One region of the Virgibacillus sp. JSM 102003 genome, then DNA from elsewhere that is predicted to be linked to it. Evidence: riboswitches for the same ligand, from Rfam matches in the RefSeq annotation. Region 1 holds a riboswitch; each other region holds the start of a gene.
What was found. Region 1 has a riboswitch for S-adenosylmethionine ahead of ACE1TG_RS03250 (homocysteine S-methyltransferase family protein). Riboswitches for the same ligand answer to the same signal wherever they lie in the genome.
Positions count from the first base shown of each region.

Region 2: linked by a shared signal. The riboswitch ahead of metK (methionine adenosyltransferase) and the one ahead of ACE1TG_RS03250 (homocysteine S-methyltransferase family protein) in region 1 are both predicted to bind S-adenosylmethionine.
Region 3: linked by a shared signal. The riboswitch ahead of ACE1TG_RS10595 (methionine ABC transporter ATP-binding protein) and the one ahead of ACE1TG_RS03250 (homocysteine S-methyltransferase family protein) in region 1 are both predicted to bind S-adenosylmethionine.

Region 1 covers NZ_JBHFQH010000002.1:152,275-154,551, reverse strand. Annotated here, with positions in the region: SAM riboswitch class I at 849-955, shown strand; gene ACE1TG_RS03250 (homocysteine S-methyltransferase family protein) at 1,035-2,084, shown strand; gene ACE1TG_RS03245 (5-methyltetrahydropteroyltriglutamate--homocysteine S-methyltransferase) at 2,127-2,277, shown strand, end outside.
Region 2 covers NZ_JBHFQH010000014.1:12,872-15,148, reverse strand. Annotated here, with positions in the region: gene pckA (phosphoenolpyruvate carboxykinase (ATP)) at 1-572, opposite strand, end outside; SAM riboswitch class I at 789-895, shown strand; gene metK (methionine adenosyltransferase) at 1,071-2,270, shown strand.
Region 3 covers NZ_JBHFQH010000008.1:66,007-68,283, forward strand. Annotated here, with positions in the region: gene htpX (protease HtpX) at 1-900, opposite strand, end outside; SAM riboswitch class I at 1,094-1,190, shown strand; partial or broken gene ACE1TG_RS10595 (methionine ABC transporter ATP-binding protein) at 1,186-1,377, shown strand; gene ACE1TG_RS10600 (SDR family oxidoreductase) at 1,699-2,277, shown strand, end outside.

The sequences.
Region 1 (2,277 bases):
TCCGATGATTCCAAGCTGTCATCTAGTCCAGTCTACTTCCAATCCTGTTATGTTGAATATTAATGTATAATAGCAGAAACGAGTGCCAAGGGAACCAGAATGTAATCTCAAAGTAATCAAGTGGCGGACGAACAGTGTGTATTCTTTAACTTCTATAAAAGGTTAACGAAATCTAAGAATGTTATTCTTTAGCGGACACAGGAGACGCTATTCCTCTAAAAAAGTGACCTTTTCGAACTTATCCGGACACAGAGGCCCTTATTTAACATATATCATGGTTAATTGAGGGCATTTGTGCTAAATAAGGTCCCTGGTGTCCGCTAACACTTCCATTTTCGTGGATTTGTGCCAAATAAGGACTCTGGTGTCCGCAAAACCTCAGATTTGCTATATGAAAGAATACCTCTAATTCGATTATAAATTCATTTCATGATAGATATTCGCTACGCATTCGGCAGCTATGTAAGTTTCTTAGATGAGTCAATTTCATAAATACGTATATTCATCATTTATCCGAATAGTTTTGCGAACTAATATTTTACCATTCGTGAATTCAAAGTACTATTATCGTTGATTGAAACAGAGGGGGCGACTCCTGCGGGAATAGCAAACGGTTTATTTGCGATTGAAGTGAAGCGGAATGAGCATGAGTTTAAGACCCGGAGGCCCAAGCCATGCTCGCGGAAAGCATCCGCCTGCAGTGGAAATCAACAGGCATAGCACATTTACAAGTAGTTTGGATTTACTGTTTTATTATTGAATGATGAAATTAATTCAAATGCTAAAAATATTCTTGACATTCATTTGCAAGAGTTGTATCGTATTCAATAATACAAAATTGAATAATTTTCTTATCCAGAGAGGTGGAGGGACTGGCCCTTTGAAACCTCAGCAACAGATTTTAAATACTGTGCTAATTCCAGAAGCTGAAATGCTTAAAGCTTGAAGATAAGGAGAGTGATACTTTACGGTTTCAAACCCTCTTCTATTTTCAGAAGTGGGTTTTTTTAATTTATTAAAGAGGAGGAAAACGATTGAAGCGCAGTTTAGAAGAACGTTTAAAAGATGGAACTGTTATTGTTGGAGAAGGGTATTTATTTGAATTAGAGCGTAGAGGGTATTTGCAAGCAGGATCTTTTGTTCCAGAAGTTGCACTTGATAACCCAGAAGCACTTAAACAGGCATACAGGGATTATATGTACGCAGGTTCAGACGTTGTATTAGCCTTCACGTATAATGCACACAGAGAAAAAATGCGCATTATTGGCAAAGAAGATTTACTAGAGCCATTAAACCGAAATGCTGTCCGCTTAGCAAAAGAAGTTGCTAAAGAACATCCTGACGAAGAAGCATTAGTGGCTGGAAATATCTCAAATACTAATATTTTCGATCCCGAAGATCCTGAGTCCAAAACGAAGGTCAGAGATATTTTTGCCGAAATGGTTAAATGGTGCAAAGAAGAGGGCGTTGATTTCATTAATGGCGAAACGTTCTATTACCACGAAGAGGCAGTAATAGCACTGGAAGAAATTCTGAAACAGGACCTACCAGCAGTCATCACGTTCGGACTAATGGGAGAAAATATATTAAGGGATAGCTACACTGTAGAAGAATCCTGTAAGATACTTTCTGAAAATGGTGCACTGGTTGTGGGCATGAATTGTTTCCGGGGTCCTGAAACGATGCAGCCTTACCTTGCTGACATACGTAACAATGTTGATGGCTATGTGGCTGGACTCCCGATCCCATACCGTACAACAGAGGAAAATCCGACATTTTTTAATTTACCGGATGGAGGATGCAGCTGCCATCTGCCTTTAGAAACAACTTTCCCGACTGCGCTTGATCCGCTTTACCATAACCGATACGAACTGGCAGTCTGGGCAAAAGAGGCGAACGACGTCGGGATAAATTATATCGGGCTTTGTTGCGGAGCATCACCAGCAATGCTGCGTTCAGTAGCTGAAGCTTTAGGCGTTAAAACAGTAAACTCAAAATATTCCCCAGACATGGAAAAACATTTCTTGTTCGGGACAGACAAAACGCTTCAAGAACATAATCAGAACTACCGGTTAAAAGCGTAAATTTTCATCTATATAAACTAAAAACAGAAAGAAGGAATTTACATGTCAGTATCATTAACAAAAGCACCACCATTCAGAGCAGAGCACGTAGGAAGCTTACTGCGCCCGGATAATCTACACAAAGCAAGACTAGAGTACAAAGAAGGACAGATAACGGCAGTAGAATTACGTGAGGTTGAGACAAAAGAAATTA
Region 2 (2,277 bases), on a different contig from region 1:
TCAGTACCACCAATTAGAATGATTCGTTTTTTAAACGATATCAGGATAAACGTTTCAGAATTTGTCCCATCCACCTCTGGATCTGCCTTGTATGTAGGAGCAGACACAACAGTGAATTCGGATTGATGGGTCTTTAATTCTTCATCTGTCGGCGTAATGAATAATTGGCGAGCGAATAAATTATGCCATGCATATTCGTTTATAACCTCAATCGGCAGGCGGTATTTTTCATCAGCACCAGCATATCCTTTGAATTGAAAAAGCTCTTCCTTGTTCTTCAAATAGGTGATAACCTTTTCATAAAGTCTTTCGAATGATTCTTCATCTATTGCTTGATTCACTGGACCCCAATCAATAATTTCTTCACAACTATCGTCACGTACAATGAATTTGTCTTTGGGAGAACGGCCAGTATATTCACCGGTAGTTGCACAAACAGCTCCAGTTGCAGTCAGAGTACCTTCTTTACGTGATAAAATCTTTTCAACCAACTTAGGTACAGCAAGGTTTTTTTGTAAATTATTGTGCGAAAGTAAATCTTTTATAAATAGTGATTGTTCCACCGTCTTCATTTGTAATACCTACCTTTTTGATGGATTTGTATGGAAAGGCGATAACGTTCAATTATCTGATTATCTAAATCTGATTATTAGTATAACACATTAATTAAAATAGTCCATACTAATAACATGATTATTTATATGAATTTTTAGTGGCAATCGTGTATATAACCAGAAATAGTTGACATCACAAGGCTATTTCGATACGATAATTGTCGAACGGACACTCTCTTATTCAGAGTTGGTGGAGGGACAGACCCTATGAAGCCCGGCAACCGTCACATTAGTGAAAAGGTGCTAATCTGGTGCAAGGATATATCCTTGAACAATAAGAGCGAAAGGCCACAATTCCTTTCCTCATGAATGCAGGAAAGGTTTTTTGTTTACAGTGAAGATAGTTTAAATTCTTGCTGTATTAGCCTGGTTTTCTAACTAAAACATATTTTAAAGCTGAGCATATACTGAAAAGATAGAGTTCCGTACCATAAGCTTAGGGGAGGATTTAGCCATATGGCTTCGAATCGTCGGTTATTTACATCTGAATCTGTAACGGAAGGACATCCAGATAAAATTTGTGACCAGATATCAGATGCAATTTTAGATGAAATTTTATCAAGTGATCCTAATGCACGTGTTGCATGTGAAACAACTGTGACAACAGGATTAGTCTTAGTGTCAGGAGAGATTACTACTTCTACATATGTAGATATTCCTGCTATTGTACGTCAAACAATTAAAGATATCGGGTATACACGGGCAAAATTCGGTTTTGATGCTGATACCTGTGCAGTACTCACAGCAATCGATGAACAATCTGCAGATATTGCTGGTGGAGTGGACAATGCTTTAGAATCTCGTCAAGGTAAAATGAGTGATGAGGAAATCGCTTCAATTGGAGCGGGTGACCAAGGGCTTATGTTTGGTTTTGCCTGTAATGAAACAGAGGAATTAATGCCTTTAGCAATTTCACTGGCACATAAATTGGCAAAACGGTTAGCAGATGCGCGTAAAGAGAATATATTGGATTACCTTCGTCCCGATGGCAAGACACAGGTGACTGTTGAGTATGATGAACATGATAATCCTGTAAAAGTAGATACGATTGTTATTTCAACGCAGCATCATCAGGATATGGCTTCAGAACAAATAGAGAAAGATTTGATTGAACATGTAATTCGTCCCGTTGTACCAGCGAATCTGCTGGACGAAACAACAAAATATTTCATTAACCCGACAGGTCGCTTTGTTATTGGTGGTCCACAAGGGGATGCAGGCTTGACAGGCCGTAAAATAATTGTCGACACATATGGAGGCTATGCACGCCATGGCGGAGGTGCTTTCAGTGGGAAGGACTCCACTAAGGTAGATCGTTCCGGCGCATATGCAGCTCGTTATGTAGCCAAAAACATTGTAGCAGCGGACCTTGCTAAAACGTGCGAGGTACAAGTAGCATACGCAATCGGTGTTGCTGAACCGGTATCCATCGCAATTGATACATTTGGAACCGGTGCTGTAAGTGAAGAGGCTTTGGTTGCGGCGGTACGCAAATTATTTGATTTGCGCCCAGCTGGTATTATTCGAATGCTTGATTTACAGCGCCCAATATTTAGAAACACTGCAGCATACGGGCATTTTGGCAGAACAGACATACTTTTCCCTTGGGAAAAAACAGATAAAGTAGAAGAATTACAAGCTTTAGTAAAAAAATAATAGGTAT
Region 3 (2,277 bases), on a different contig from region 1:
TCGCTTTATTCTCTCATCAATATCAGGGTGAGATGAGAAGAGTTTGATTAGACCGCTTTTTCCATTTATCTTCATTGTCTGAATTGCTGAATCGTCGGTGCGATCCTTAACACTAGCTCGGCCTACGTTATTTTTCAATGAACGCAACGCATGTGCCATTTTGTCACGACCAGCCAGATCTGCGCCTCCACGATCGGCATGATATTCCCGGTGACGTGAGTAGGCACTGACGACAATACTTCCAAGAATAGAGAATAAGATTTGGAAAATAATAATCGCCGCGAAACGGACGACAAATTGCATTTCTTCACGCACAAATCGTGACGCAATAATTGCTGCAATCCTTGAGAAAAAGACGACAAATGTGTTAACAATTCCCTGTAATAATGTCATGGTTACCATGTCGCCATTAGATACGTGGGCTACCTCATGAGCAATGACACCTTCAACTGCTTTATCGTCCAAGTTATTCAATAGACCAGCTGAAACAGCAACAAGCGACCGTTTCTTAGTAGGGCCTGTTGCAAATGCATTTACTTCACCAGACTGATAAATCCCAACCTCAGGCATATGGACTAATCCAGCTGCTCGAGAAAGTCGATGAACTTTTTCAACTACAGCTCGTTCAGGTGCTGATAATTGATCATTTGGATCCAGCACTTTAACTTTCATCATTTTCTTAGCAATCCAGCGTGATATTGCCAATGAAAAGAACGATCCTATGAAACCTACCAGCAAGCTGAATACCATTAATGATGTATAATTAATTCCTAAATAACCACTGCTATTTTCAAACGAACCGCTAATCCCTGTATAAGTTGTAATTAGCGACCAGGCAATTACAATCGTCGTTAAAACCAGAATGTTTGTTATTATGAAAAGTAATATTCGTTTACCCATACATTTCCCCCATTTTTAGAAAACTTGGCATTTACCGAGCTTTAATGTTGAGTGCCTTTTTTGCACTTATGCAGTACTTTTTTTACTGCTCAAGATATACGATTCCAGTGTACCATGATATCAGGATGATAGAGAAGTAAGTTGCTCTGTTAAAATTTTCTGTTGACAAATATTTGGAACGAAAAAAATAAATATTTTATCCAGAGTGACGGAGGGACAGGCTCTATGATGTCACAGCAACCTACCTTTAAAGGTGTGGTGCCGTACTACTTCCTGCAGAATGATGTTCTTCGATGCATGAACATTTTGGAACGGCCGACTTCAGGCGCTGTCCTAGTTGACGGTGTGAATTTGTTAACCTTACCTCCAAAAGCTTTGCGAACAGCAAGACAATCGATTGGGATGATTTTTCAGGGATTTTACTTAGTTGCTTCTAAAACGGTCTTTGAAAATGATGCGTTCGCATTAAAGGTTGCCGGAATTGATAAGGTAGCCTGAAAAGGTAGGGTAGTAGGAGATGGAGGTTGTCAAAAAATTATGTCAGCGATTTGCTGTGATGCAGAATGGGCGAATTATTGATGAACAGTTTAAAGGGTTTGGCAAACCGAAGTGGATGAAATAAAGTCTATTATCGAGTATCGAGTATCACGTAAGCGTGGTACTCGTTATTTTTGGCAGTTGTGGATTCTTACAGCATAAATGCAATGAATAGTGTCTATACATTGGTTAGTTTAAAAATAGGGTAGCAGGGGAAAATATTGTATCAGACTAAATAATGGAGTGATTTATGTGGGTAATATGACAGGAAAAACAATTGTTGTTACGGGTGCAAGCAGCGGCATTGGTGAAGCAACAGCCGAAAAGTTTGCTAATGAAGGTGCCAATGTTGTCCTTGCAGCACGTAGAGAAGAGCGATTAGAAGAAATCAAAAATAAAATCAGCTCTGATAATGGCAGCATTGCTATAAAGAAAACGGATGTTACATCTAGAGAACAAATGCAGGAACTTGCTGATTTTACCATAAAAGAATACGGTCAAATAGATGTTCTATTCAATAATGCAGGGTTAATGCCATTATCCTTTATGAAAAACCTGAAGGTAGATGAGTGGGACAGAATGGTAGATGTCAACATCAAGGGTGTGCTTTATGGTGTAGCAGCAGTACTTCCGCATATGCTGGAGAAAAACGCTGGCCATATTTTAACCACATCTTCTGTCGCCGGACATGAAGTCTTTCCAAGCAGTGCTGTGTATTCAGGTACTAAGTTCGCAGTTCGTATTATGATGGAGGGACTGGCAAAAGAAGTGGCGCAAAGCAACATTCGAACGACATCGATTTCTCCAGGTGCAGTTCAGACGGAGCTTACAGAAACGATC